Regions from separate parts of the Paenibacillus sp. 481 genome, predicted to be linked through region 1. Evidence: predicted binding sites of a transcription regulator. Region 1 holds the regulator's gene; the other holds the start of a gene.
The links. Region 1 encodes NrdR, which represses ribonucleotide reductase genes. Its sites were predicted from a motif close to AACACNATATATNGTGTT; they were not measured.
Positions count from the first base shown of each region.

Region 1 (7,307 bases):
AGGCTTCATGAGCCAAGTCGAAAACAACAAAACATCCCCTTCCATCGCCACATTGGCGAGTATTGCTAAAACTTTGAATGTACCTTTGGCTTATTTGCTCCTGCGACAAGAAGAACGAATGAACATCGTCCGCAAAGCAGAACGACGGATCACAAAAAGCGGGATTGAAAATTTAAAAGTGGAGCACTTAAGTTCAACAAAGAACTTACAGATGAGGCTTGTTGAGTTACCTCCCGGCGCTTTAACAGGAGATGTCCCACATGCACATGAGGGAGAAGAAGTTCATTTTGTTGTGAAAGGAAGAATCTATGCAGAACAAGGAGAAGATTCAGCTGAATTTGAGGAAGGCGATTCTTTCAGCTGGAATGCTTGCACACCTCATCTAGTTAGAAACATCGGTGAAGAAACAGCGATTGTTCTCATTTCCATCTACAGTGAGAGCGAGCAAGGTAAAGATTTAATGTAAATGTAAAATAGTAAATAACCTCAATCTTCTACGGAAAAATGCCCATAATGATTTTAAAAATCATCATGGGCATTTTTGTTTGTTAACCAAATAAATACGATTTAGATATGCACCGCACAACTACCAGAAAATCACTTTTCTTTTTCCACAGGAAACCAACCTTCATGCGATAAAATTAATTGCCATAGAGGGGTAGGTATACATTTCTCTTTCTGAACGGTTGTTTTTAAAATATGCGTAATAAGAGATTCATTACCTGCATGTACTTTCTCAACCCACTGAGGATCAACAACTAGAGCCCGTCCAATTGCTACAAAGGGCACATTCGCTTGCTCTAGCACCGCTAGCGCATCATCCGCTGAATGAATTGAACCTACCCCGATAAGCGGCACACGATTATTAATCCTTTCAGCTAAAAGTTCCATGCGTGATCTTTCACTCGTTACACCACGCCGTGGTTTTGCCCAAGCATCTGTTGACGCCAAATGTACATAATCGAGTTGATGTTCAATGAGCGCCTCCACGAGTCCAAACGTTTCTTTCATCGTGATACCAGGTGTCTCCGGCTCTTCCGGTGAAAAACGATAACCAATTAAAAATGGTTTTGTCGCATACTCCGCAATCACACGTTTCACTTCTTCAATGATCGCTAACGAGAAATTTAATCGCTTCGCTTCAGACCCACCCCAGTTATCCTGTCTACGATTCGAATGCGGTGAAACAAATTGTTGAAGTAAATAGCCACTCGCACCGTGGAGCTCAATTCCATCAAAGCCTGCGACAATCGCGCGTCGTGTTGCTTCTCCAAAATCATGGACGATTTGTAACACTTCTTCATGAGATAACGCTTTAGGTGCTTGGTCGATACTATAAAAACCACGATCAAGAAGTGGCGCTACATGGCTAGCACTCCACGTTTCTTGATTTGGAACTAAACGAGGCACTGCAAGTCTTCCCCCATGGTAGAGCTGCACTACCGCTTTAGCGCCACCTTCATGAATCACTTTTGCAAGTCGAGTAAGCCCATCAATTGTCCCGTCATGATCAATCGCCATTTGCCCGTCAAAGCCTTTACCACTTTTTGCGACATAAGCACAGGCTGTAATGACTGTTCCAACACCATTCGCACGCAAACGATAATAATCAAGCTCTTCTACTGATACATAATCATGTTGATCTGCGGAAAAAGTGGTCATTGGAGCCATCATGAGTCGATTTCTAACTTGCACGCCACTATTAAATGTGAAATTTTGAAATAACCGTTCATATCGCTTGCTCATGTTATCCTCCTTATAAAAAATCCCTCACGCCAAAATGCGCTAAGGGATTCGTTAGATTCGTTTCATTACTTAAATTGTTTCATCCATTGCATAAAGTTAACAATTACAGTATCTAGAAAAGAAATCGTCGCTTCATCCGTTAAATGGCCTTCTGAGTCGAATTTTTCGTGTGCAGAACCAACATAGACTTCATTCATTGGCAACAATGGTGAGTTCAGACCACTGGCAAATAAGATGTCTCGTAAATGCATTTGCGCTTTAACTGTACCCATTGCACCCATTGACGCACCCATCATGATAGATGGTTTGCCGTGCATGACTTTATCCACCCGACTCATCCAGTCAATAGCATTGCCTAAAACGCCTGGAATTGTTGAGTTATATTCTGGTGTAACCCAAAGCACGGCGTCTGCTGCATTTACTTTTGCTTTGAAATCTATCACAGCTTGCGGTGCATCAAGCTCGATGTCTTGGTTATACATTGGTAAATCACGTAAGCTCAAGATTTCTAGTTCAAATGTTTCTGCATAACGCTTTTGTATATGTTGTGCTAACTGCAAATTCAATGATTTTTCACGGATACTTCCTACGATTGCTACTATTTTCATCTTTCTTCCTCCTGGTTTAGTCCAATTGATTCTATAAAATCAATGACTGTATTTCGTGAGTAATGGCTTCGCTTCCCTTTGTCAGAAGTGCAACGAACCGCTTCATATTCGCGCGTGTAATAGCGTCCTTTGGTGCAGCAATAGCAACAGCAGCAATGACTTGTTCTTGCTTAAAAAGCGGCACTGCAATACATCGAATACCCACGACTCGTTCTTCATCGTCGAATGCGTAGCCCTGTTTCTCAATTACCTTCAAATGATGCATAAATAACTGCAAATCCTCAAACGTGTTTTCAGTTGCCTTCACAAAGGATAGCTTTTGCAACCATTTTTGCTGGGTGCTGAGTGGTAAATTAGCCAAAATGACCTTGCCAAGTGCTGACTGATGTAAACGTGAACGATTCCCAATCTCCTCTTGAGCCGGCACTGTAAAAGGGGCATGTAATACTTGTGTCATCACAAGATTCGTCTCATCCATTTTCCCGATATACACACTTTGCCCAAGTTTTTTTGCCAGCTTATAAACAGACTTTAAAGATACCCAATCAAAATCTGCTCTTCTCTCAAAATGGCCACAAAACATCTTGTGATTCAAATGAAATTGATTCTGAAATTTATACACATAATCCATTTCTGCCAATGTGGCAAGTAAACGGAATGCCGTAGATTTGTTCAAATCAAGCGTATTTGTAATTTCAGTAAGTGTGAGTGCTTCTTGTTGTTTGATCAACTCCAGTATTTGCAAACCCTTTTTCAAAGTGGCTACTTCATATTGTCCCATCTCTTCACCTCAGTCCTCGCCTATATTACTTTTATTAAAAAAATACTGCAAAAAAAGAGAATTAAGTTTCAAATAATGAAACCGAAATTGTTCTCTATGTTAAGTTATACAAGTCCTTGGTATGTTTCTGGATTATTTATATATAAAATATATTTACTATACTTTATAAAGTATATTATGAGTATTAATAGTGTGTCAAATGCTAGCCAAAGCGCTTATGTTGAGAAGTTGTCATAGAAAAAAGACTATCTCTCAATGATCGAAAATGATCAAGAGATAGTCTTTTTTATACAACTTATGGATTTAATTTCTTTTTCAAAATCCATCAAATTTAAAAATTGCATAGCATTTATCTTTAACTTCGAGTTTTAAGCATATCCTTACTGCAATTCGATAATGGTCTTTTGAGAAGGTAGACATGGAGATTTTCATGGTTGTTCCAAATTCCCATCTACAGGATGTAGAGGAACAAGAACCTTAGCAGAAGTCGCGGAAAAGCCCACCTTGAATTCATCAAGTCTCATTCATATTTGGGAAAACAAAAAAAACGGCATCTCTGCCGTTTTGACGATTAAGTATGGTGGAACCTAGGGGGATCGAACCCCTGACCTCTTCACTGCCAGCGAAGCGCTCTCCCAGCTGAGCTAAGGCCCCATGTCGTAAAAAAATTATAGCACCGAATGCATTTTTTTGTCAATATTCAATATCTAACGAAATAACCATATCCATCACACATAAGATCAACATAATCATTTTCATCTAACCGCTCAACTCGCGCTCTAATCGCACTCTAACCTCGCCAGCCACTCCAGTCCCACAGTCACTCCACATTGCACATTGCACATTGCCGCAAAAATAAAAGTGTGCGCATGCCTCTACAATCAAGACAAGCACACACCATTATAAACGCCACAATCAATAAACTAAAGCCCAAGCCTACGGCTCCTGCACATCCCCTAACGGGTTTTTAGACAGCAGGTGCGTAAGCTCCTTCATAAACATGCTAATATCTTTAAATTGACGATATACCGAAGCAAAGCGCACATACGCCACCTCATCCACCGGATACAGCTGCTCCATCACGAAATCGCCAATAACGCGGCTCTCCACCTCAGCATGCGCCGTGTTGCGCAATTGCTTCTCCACTTCGGATGCCATCATCTCTAAGCGCTCAACTGAAACTGGACGCTTTTCGCAGGCACGAATTAATCCGCGCAACATTTTTTCGCGACTAAATTCTTCGCGGCTGCCATCCTTTTTAATGACGATTAGCGGCGTTTCCTCCACCATTTCAAACGTTGTAAAACGTTTGCTACACTGCTCACATTCACGACGGCGACGAATCGACTTGTTGTCGTTTGCCGGGCGCGAGTCTAACACTTTTGTCCCAAAATGATCGCAATAAGGACATTTCATTTCCATTCCTCCATCCTATTCACACCTGATGTACATCAATTAACTAAAAATCCCAACCGTTACCTGTAATGAAGTTCGCCAGATTGCGCACAATACAATTACCAACCGCAAGGAGGTGAATGAAATGAGCAACCGTTCCAGCAATAACTTAGTCGTTCCTCAAGCGTCCGGAGCTCTTGAGCAATTGAAATTCGAAATCGCTCAAGAATTAGGTATCAACCTTTCTCAAGACGGTTACTACGGTAACTTGGCTACACGCGATGCCGGTTCGATCGGTGGTTACATCACGAAACGTCTCGTGCAAATCGCAGAGCAACAACTTGCAGGTCAATACTAATTTAGTTTGACGAAGAGGCGTCGGTACAAGATAGCTGCAAGGCATCTTGACCGATGCTTCTTTTTATATCGAACCATGCTCATCCATGAATGAGCCATGTTACATCAGCGAATAAATACTTTTGTACTTTTCATAATAATGAATGACCCGCTTCACGTACTGCCTTGTTTCACCAAACGGAATTTGGTCCTGCGCCGTGTCATACTGTCCATCCCACGTTCCATTGCTCAGCCACTTAGACACGTTTCCAGGGCCCGCATTATAAGCCGCAATCGCTGCAATCCTATTTCCTTTGAATTGTTTATGTAACGACTTCAAATACCAAGCACCAAGCCGAATACTCGGCTCTGCCTCATTTTTCAGCTGGTCTAAAGACCATTGCTTGTCCACCTTCAACTGCTCCATGGCCCAAGTTGCCGTGTTCGGCATCAGTTGCATAATGCCAATGGCTCCTTTTCGCGATTCACGACCTAACTCGTAATTCGTCTCGACACGAATGACAGCTGCAATAAGCAGCGGGTCAAGATTGTAGGTGGCCGCAACCTTTTGAATGGACTCTTCAAAATGAATCGGGTACATCCACCGCGCCAACCACTGCGACTGAAAAAACAATAAAAACAAAAAGCCGAGAAATAGCAGCAAAAATATCCGCTTTTTTCTCATCAGCCTCATCCAACGATCAATCATAAGCCCAGACAGCCTTGCTCAGTTAAAAAGTGCAGCACTTGCCGTTCGGTTTCCTCCAAACTATGACTGTTGTCAATGACAACGTCAGCTCGCTCACGTTTCAGCTCGATATCCATTTGCGCAGCCAGCCTTTGCCTAGCTTGCTCCTCGTTACTACAATCTCGGTTCATTAAGCGCTGCAATTGAACATCCCGCGGGACGTACACAACCATAACCATTTGAAATAGCGATTCCATGCCCGATTCAAACAACAAAGGGACATCAACGACAACAAGCTTATCGGGATGCTCCTGCTCATATTGACTCATCTGTGCCATCATACGCGCACGAATAGCGGGATGAGTGATCGATTCCAGCAACTTGCGCTGTTCTGGATTAGCAAACACGATTTCACCCAATCGCTTGCGATGCAGCGAGCCATCTGAGAGTAGCATGTCCGCTCCAAATTGATCCGCTATTTTTTGTAATGCAGGACTGCCAGGAAGAACGATCTCCCTGGCAATCTGATCAGCATCAACAAGCAAGGCGCCATGTCTCACCAACATTTGAGAGACCGTACTTTTTCCCGAAGCAATTCCGCCGGTCAATCCGATGTTCACACCCTCACCTCTTCCGCAATCATCTGGCTATAATAATTTAGCTATGCCCATCCCAATTAACAATATTCCAGGTAAAAAGGTGACTCTCCGTATCCACAGCCAATGCGAGCATGTCATTCCAATCTGGATGCCTAACCGTAAAAAAGCTCCGCTAAACAACGCGATCATGAGCGCAGTCGCCAACGGCGGAAAGCCGAGCAGCGCTGCACCAATGCCAGCACCGAATGCATCTAAGGACAATGCAATTCCGAGCCACGCCGCCTCTGAAGCGCTAATCGTTCCCGAACGATCAAGGTCAGCCGCATCAGGCGTTCGTAAAATTTGAATGACAAGCCCAAGCCGTTTCAATTGAATGCGGGCAATCGTCTTGTAATCATCGGCTCGTTGTTTAGCGCGAACACCTGCATAGAGATCAGCATAAGCATTGGCACTAGCACGAGCATTAGCAGTTGCATTAGCAGTTGCATTAGCAGTTGCATTAGCATGAACATTAGCATCAGCACTTGCGCTAGCATTGGCATGAACTACAGCATGGGCATCCACACGGATATCCCCACGCCCCAGCTCCACCCGCTCAACTTCATCCACAGCAGATACTCGTACTAACGCTTCAGTTGCAGATGAGTCTCTCGATTGCGGTTGCAGCGCTCCAGCCGTGGATGAATTCTCCGCTTGCGATTGCAGCGCCCCAGCCGCGGATAAATTCCCCGGTTGCTGCTGCAGCGCTTCGTTGGGCTCCTCGTGCTCACCCGAGCGCGAAGATCGAACAAACTGAACCATCGCGAAACAACCGATCACGATTAAAATAAGTCCGCCAACCCAACGAGCCGCTTGCGCAGAAAACAAGTGAATAAACCATAATCCCACCTGCATGGAACATAAAATGATCAAGCCGGAACAGATCGAAATAATAACGATAGAAGTCCAAGGAATACGAAGCTTGCGCAGCCCGTATGTCATTCCTACTCCGAAGCTGTCTAAGCTTAGCGAAAAAGCTAAAGCCAGCATCGATGCAACTTGAATGAGCAACATACTCCCTCCCTCAGTGTGCTTGCCATATGACCCAGCTTGGGTTAAGCCTCGTTCACAGGTTCGTGAACGCAAGCCCATGACATCAATTACGACATCATATG
Region 1 covers NZ_CP075175.1:3,961,060-3,968,366, reverse strand. The annotation lists gene KIK04_RS17500 (helix-turn-helix domain-containing protein) at 1-466, shown strand, start outside; gene KIK04_RS17495 (NADH-dependent flavin oxidoreductase) at 598-1,746, opposite strand; gene KIK04_RS17490 (NADPH-dependent FMN reductase) at 1,812-2,354, opposite strand; gene KIK04_RS17485 (IclR family transcriptional regulator) at 2,386-3,135, opposite strand; tRNA gene KIK04_RS17480 (tRNA-Ala) at 3,714-3,789, opposite strand; gene nrdR (transcriptional regulator NrdR) at 4,072-4,551, opposite strand; gene KIK04_RS17470 (alpha/beta-type small acid-soluble spore protein) at 4,676-4,888, shown strand; gene KIK04_RS17465 (lytic transglycosylase domain-containing protein) at 4,988-5,575, opposite strand; gene coaE (dephospho-CoA kinase) at 5,572-6,174, opposite strand; gene KIK04_RS17455 (MntP/YtaF family protein) at 6,202-7,206, opposite strand.

Region 2 (7,307 bases), 2.7 Mb from region 1:
CTTTGTCAACATTTCGTGCGACATGATTCACTAACACTGAATAATGGCTGCGCAACGGCACCTGTTCGGAACGAAGTGCGCCTTGATAACTCAATGTCACGATATTCCCTTTGACTCGTGTAGCTTGTAGCACAGGCACTTGACGGTCGCTCAGATTGCGCACAACCATATCCGTAAACGATTGAACAGAGTTGCCGGCACGATCTTTAAGCGGATATTGGCTGGCCCTGTAAGACAACTTGACGCCTTGATTGTCAGTTACGCGACCGCTCAGATGCAATGTCAGCTTATTGCCGGATCGAGATGCATGAGTCATGCTACGTCTACTGCCATCTACATAAACACGGAATTGCTCAAAAGCGTCAGCCACAGATTCCAGCTCTTCGTTAAATTCCAGTGTGATAATCGAGCCTTGAACCGTAGCTTGAACGACTCGAGGCAATGTCGTATCAGTATTGTTTACGACTTGATGACGTTCCAAAGCAGCAACACGATTGCCAGCTGCATCTTGAATCACTTTGCTGCCAGATGTCGCCGCATACGTCAGTTGCACAACTTGCCCAGCATCAACCCCGCTACGAAGCTTAAGCAGTACATGCTCACCGTTTACCTCCACATCATAAATATCATGAGCAGCTCCATTTACCGTCACGAAATAACTGATAATCGGAGGTACCGAATGTTTATCAAGATTTTCGTTGTACGTCAACCGAATCGTCCTCGTGTTCAACATGGCAGCAGCTTGCAACACAGGGGCACTAACATCCGACTTATCCGACCTACTCGTTGTAAAGCGCCATGTTTGAGCATCATCCAACCCCTCCATTAGCTGGTTCGCTTCATTGCGGAAGGCTCCCCTTGGAACTTCTATCACATACTCCGTATTAGGCTTCAAATCACGCGTGGTATCGATCACTATCGTCTTCGTGCCATCGCCTGTTACCTGTGGAGAGCGAACAGGCACATATAGCACGTGTTCGTCTTTAGCCGCACGAATGGCAATTCTGCCACTGTACCCCCACACATTTTCGTTAAATTGGAGCGTTAAATGCGTATCTGTAGGTACATCCTGCTGTCCCCTAGCAGGCTGCAATTGCACGACACTCGGAATTGCCACTGTCGTAAACGACCATAGTGTAGGGTCATAAATCCCAGCAAAAACCGCATCCTTTGTCTTAAACGCACCCGCCTCCACTTGCACATAGTAGGCCTGATCAGGCTCTAGCGGCTTATCCGGCTTGAAGTAGACGTACTGGCGGTTACTACTTAACCGGACCCGATCACTATTGACTGCAATCGTATCGACGATTTCTCCCGATTTTTTGGCGATTACAATCGAGCCGCCATTTTTTTTAATCGCTTCATTGAACGATATTTTTAAATAGGGCTGTAATCCTACTTCTGTCGTATTTGTACTTGGAGAGAGCGACTGCTCCCTAAGTGGATTCAATATTTTCGTATCCGTATGCTCTATTTTTATAACGGAATGCGTCTCTATATTTGCCATAGCACCTGCTGTTCCGACAGCCAGTTCCGCTGCCAACACAAAGGTAAGCCCGATCGCGATCAATCGTTTCACAGTCTGTTTCCCCCTTCAAAATGGATATCTGCATTCGTGCAGTATACAGCTACACTTACCTAAACGTGGAAACGAATCAATTTGTTACAATCCGCGTACCGTCTATCGTCATTGTTGTCGACATCGTTGTCGTTGTCGCGCTATATGTACCCGGTAATCGTTTTTTTGAAACGCTGTTAAGCTAAAATTGAGCAGAAAAAAATCCGCACCAGCGCATGCTGATACGGACTTCCTTACCCATCATTATTTCGGTTACGTCGTCTTGCGCCGAATATAATACGTAAACACATGTTGAAGCACAACTTTCATCGCAGCGAAAAAAGGCACGGCCAAAATTAACCCAACAACGCCAGCCAACTCGCCACCAACGAGCAGGGCAAAAATGATAACGAGCGGGTGCATATGCAGCGTCCGCCCCACGACTTGAGGGGAAATAATATTCCCCTCCATGATTTGACATAGCGTATTGACGATAGCTACAAATATGAGCATTTTCAACGAAATCGTTGAGGCAACGATAAGCGCTGGAGCCGCACCAAAGTACGGGCCCAAATACGGAATGATGTTGAAAATCGCCACAAACAACGCCAGCAACAACGCGTAGGGCATTCCAATCATCCAATAACCGATGTACGCGAGTACGCCGATAATGACACAGACGAGAAATTGACCGCGAATATAATTGCCAAGTGCAAAATCAATGTCCTTCAGCATCATAACCATATGTTTGCGGTGCGATTTTGGCACGTAAGCAATAATCGTGCGCTCAAACACGTCGAAATCTTTAAGGATGTAAAAAATAAGAAACGGCACGATCATCGCAATAAACAACATATTAATCGTCGCCCCGATATTGTCCATAAAATCGGCAATGCCTCGTGCCATCTTCTCTTCGAACGCGTAAATCCAGTTGTTTAGCCCAGAACGAACCGACTGTGGCATGATAGATGAATCGTTGAGACCATCCACTAACTTCTCTGCTTTGACCGTCAAGTTCGGCATTTGCGAATTGAGTTCCTGAAGCTGCTTTAACAGCATCGGAATCATATTCATTAAAATGACCGTTATCGAAGCGATAAATACGGCATAAATGAGCAGCACAGCCATCGTGCGCGGCACTTTTCGTTCATTGAGCAGCGTAACGACAGGATTTAAGACGTAAGCGATAATCATCGCAATAAAAAAGGGGGCGAGCACCGTTTTCATAAACAAATAAACTTGACTGAGCAACGGCTTTAACTGAAACAGAAAGTAAACGATGATTAGACCAAGCAATACATATATGCCATAAATGAATAGTTTATTTTTAAATAAGCGCTCCACTGCACTCCACACTCCGTTCGGACGAGCTTCATACAGTAAAGTATATGTAGGCTAAGAAAAAATTAACCCGCTTGGTTTACCTTCTTGCAACATCCATATCCGTTGATTGTCACTGCCGCGAAATCGTAAGCCTGGAACTTTGCGCTCCAGCCGAAATGGCCCGTCCACCAGCACATCTATATAGCGAAGCAGCTCTTGCTGGTGCACTGTGCCTGATAATAATTGCTCCACCGTGTAGCCGCTATACGCCCAAATATGCTTACCCGCTTGCTTGAGACGCTGTGCGAGTACTTTAACCTGCTTAGCTTGCATAAATGGCTCTCCGCCAGATAGCGTAACCTCACACAGCGGATTGGACATAAGCGCTTGGAACACCTCTTCTACCGTCATCGCGGTTCCTTGTTCAAACCGCCAAGATTGTGGGTTGTGACAACAGAAGCAGCGATGCGGGCAGCCGCTAAAAAAGACAACGCTGCGTAAGCCCTCACCGTCCACAACGCTATCATGTACGATCGAGAGGACGCGCAAGGCGGTTAAGCTCATCCGTGCTTCACCCGCTCTGCTTCTTCTGCGCGCTTGGCAGAGTTCCATTTGTTCATATCGCCAACTAAGTAACCAGTAATGCGGCGGATGCGCTCGATCTCGTGCTCTCCGGCTCCACAGACGGGGCAGCGCTGCTCGATCGTATCGTGGTGGCCGCATGCGCGGCAGCGATCGATCGGATGATTGATTGAGCCGTAGCCGATGCCGTGAGCTGCCATCGTGCGCACAAGTTTGTCCAGCGCTTGCGGGTTCGCCTTGGCGCTGCCGTCCAGCTCGACATACGTAATGTGTCCCGCATTGCACAGCTCGTGAAACGGTGCTTCCAACCGAATTTTGTCGTAGGCGAGTGATTTAGCGTAGACCGGAATATGAAACGAATTCGTGTAATAGTCGCGGTCGGTGACATTCATAATCGTTCCGAAATCACGACGATCCCGCTTCGTAAACTTACCAGACAACCCTTCCGCGGGAGTCGCGATTAACGAAAAGTTCATTCCTGTCGCATGCATCGCCTCATCCATGCGGCGTCTCATATGTTGAACGATGCGCATGCCTAGTTGCCAAGCATCATCTGACTGGCCGTGATGTTTACCGGTCAGCACGACAAGCGCTTCCGCGAGCCCGATAAAGCCAACGCTAAGCGTGCCCTGCTTTAATATCTCACGCAGCTCATCTTCTGGCCGCAACTGCTCGCCACCACGCCACACCCCCTGCTGCATCAAAAACGAAAAGTCACGTGCCCGCTTGCTAGCTTGATACTCATAGCGCGTCAGCAATTGACGCACGGCGATGCTGAGCAGCTCATCCAAGCGGAGGAAAAAGCCCGCCTCGCTACCCGTGAGCAGCGCAAGTCGAACTAGATTCAGCGAGGTGAAAGACAGGTTGCCTCTGCCGAGTGGTGTTTCTTTGCCGTTTACATTTCCCATGACACGGGTACGGCAGCCCATATAGCAAGCTTCGCTCTCTGGTGTACCGTCATCGTACTGCGCATTGAATGGTGCGTCGAGAAATGCGAAGTTCGGAAACAACCTTTCGGCTGTCGTTTCTAGCGCGAGTAAATATAGATCGTAATTCGGGTCTTCAGGTTGAAAATTGACTCCGTCCTTCAGCTTAAAGATTTGAATCGGAAATATCGGTGTCTCCCCTTTGCCAAGACCCGCCTGCGTCGCAAGCAGCAGTTGACGGACAAGCATCCGTCCTTCAACTGACGTGTCGGTGCCGTAATTAATCGAAATAAACGGCACCTGACCACCACCGCGCGAGTGCATCGAGTTAGCGTTGTGGATAAATGCCTCGCACGCCTGATAGACGTCGCGCTCGGTCAATTTCCAAGCCTCCTGCTCGACAGCAAATTGTGCGCCTAGCGGCAACCCGCTTAAGTAGCGTCTATGACGCTCAAACGTGCGCCGCACATACGGCGCCACATCATAATCAAACGTCGGGTAAGCCTGACCGCCGTGCTGCTGATTTTGATTCGCCTGTAAAATAATCGAGGCGAGTGCAAGCGCACTCTTGATGTCTTGCGGCTGACGCATATGCCCATGACCTGTGTTAAAGCCGCTCGCGAGCAGCTTGGCGAGCGAAATCTGGCAGCAAGTCGTCGTGCCGGAAGCGTAAAAATCGAGATCGTGCGGATACATTATATTTTGCTCGATGGCTTCACGTGCTTCAGGCGTAAGCAAGTGCTGCACGGCATACCAGCGCGCACTTTCACTAGCCATTTTGCCCATCATTCCCATTGGCGACCTGCTGTCAACGTTTGCGTTTTCCTGCATCACATCATGGTTGTCGCCTACGACAATTTCGTCCAACGATGCAGTCAACTGCTCTAATGGCTGGATCGGTATTAATGACACATTGCCCACCTCTTTATCTTATGAAACACTACATATAGTGTTTATTATTCAACATCCCACTACATGTATTATGAATTACAAAATAAACTCGCAATATGATATTGCTCACACTTTTCAGGAAACACAAAAAACGCCTGAACTAAAACCTTATCGGTTAAAGTTCAGGCGCTGTTACACCGCAAACGTATGCCTATATGCTAAAATGTAAAGTCCGCTATCGTACGTGTACGCGACTACGTCGAAGCTTGCGCCTCTGGGAAAGAAGGCGGCATAAGGTCATCGCCAAAAAACAAATCGTCCAGCGAGCTTAATGAACCATCTTCCTCCACTTGAAATACGGACATTTTTTCTCCGTTCACAGTCAATTCAATAAAACATCCCCAGCAATAAAACTGGTGGGAGCCTATTTTTCCGATGTCTTTCGAGTTGCAATTTGGGCATCGAATCATCGTCTTCACCATTCCGTCCATACGTAAATTTGTTCCTATCTCGCCTCTGTCAGCCTTCTTGCACGACGATAGCATCTTCACCCCAAGTCATTTGACTGGTCCAATCTATGCGTCGTCTACCTTCCAGAAGGTCGGATAGCAACCCGTCTGTAATTTCTAGACTTATTAACTGGTTACCCATATTTGGCTGAAAATAAACATCTGCTACCCATCCCACTTGAATGCCTTCCGTTGTGACGACAGGCAAATCTTTCAAATGCTGACCACCATGGAGGAACTTTCGTTCGTGAAATACCTCTGCTGAATGTTGGACAGCTTCGTTGTCCACGATCATGATGGCATCCTCTCCACAGCCCGTCACATCTTCCCAAGCTACATACCGTATGACGCGCTCAAAACGGGACACCCCTTCAAGCTCAATATGGGTGATGCAATGTTGTTCTGACAACCAAATATCTTTCACCTTGGACACCCGCTTGCCAGTCACAATATCGTAAACAGGCAAACCAATTAATTCTAGCAGCTTCATGTCGGGGCCTCCTATAGCTAGCGTTACGGCTATGTATGCCTTACTAATTTCAGCACGGTAACTTGCCGTCCACGCTAAGCCCCTCCAATCACGCTAATTCATGTCCTTATCGTCTAGTACGAACGCGTGTTACGATGGTTGCAATTTGGTGAGCGGCAAATTGTGCCTGTTCTATAGTATTGCCCAAACCGAAGCTGAATCGAACAGCCGTGCGAGCACGTTCATGATCAAGTCGCATCGCTTGCAGCACGTGCGACACTTCAAGCGATCCTGACGTACACGCTGAGCCGCTTGCCGCCAATATGCCTTCCATGTCCAAATTCATAAGTAGCGATTCGGTCGGCACACCGCTAAAGCTAACGTTTAAAATGTGCGGCAAGCCTTGCTCGGGGTGCCCGTTCAGCACGACATGAGCACCGAGCTGTGCACATAGTTCCGTCCAGAGCGTATGGCGAATTTGGCCCAGCAGCTCTATTTTCGCTGCGGACTCGGCATCACTAGTTGCAAGCTCTACCGCCTCTGCGAAGCCGACGATGCCCGCTACATTTTCCGTGCCCGCGCGGCGCTTGCGCTCTTGATTTCCACCGTACAAATACGGGTCCCACGCAGCACCCGTACGTGCATATAACAGGCCCACACCTTTAGGGCCGTTAATTTTGTGTGCAGAGAAGCTGGCAAAATCAATAGGCAGTGACGCAAGATGCAAAGGCACCAACCCTAAAGCTTGTACCGCGTCCGTATGCATAAGGACGCCACGCTCACGAACGCGTGCCCCGATCTGCTCAATCGGCTGCAAGGTTCCAACTTCGTTGTTCCCATACATGACACTCACTAAGCACGTATTCGGTTGCAATGCTGCAACAATGTCGTCTGCCTGAACTTGCCCGAACTCATCCGGTGCAACGTAAGTCACTTCAAAGCCAAGACGCTCCAAGCGCTCACACGCGTGCAGCACGGCATGATGCTCGATTTGAGTCGTCACGAGATGCGGCTTCACCTGCTTGCCCGATTTGAGCCAAGCTGCCATA
Region 2 covers NZ_CP075175.1:961,626-968,932, forward strand. The annotation lists gene KIK04_RS03970 (SwmB domain-containing protein) at 1-1,579, opposite strand, end outside; gene KIK04_RS03975 (AI-2E family transporter) at 1,832-2,902, opposite strand; gene nrdG (anaerobic ribonucleoside-triphosphate reductase activating protein) at 2,954-3,430, opposite strand; gene KIK04_RS03985 (anaerobic ribonucleoside triphosphate reductase) at 3,442-5,301, opposite strand; gene KIK04_RS03990 (hypothetical protein) at 5,535-5,750, opposite strand; gene KIK04_RS03995 (PRC-barrel domain-containing protein) at 5,800-6,279, opposite strand; gene KIK04_RS04000 (cysteine desulfurase family protein) at 6,386-7,307, opposite strand, start outside.
Region 2: the regulator NrdR is predicted to act here: its motif matches at 5,326-5,343, upstream of KIK04_RS03985 (anaerobic ribonucleoside triphosphate reductase).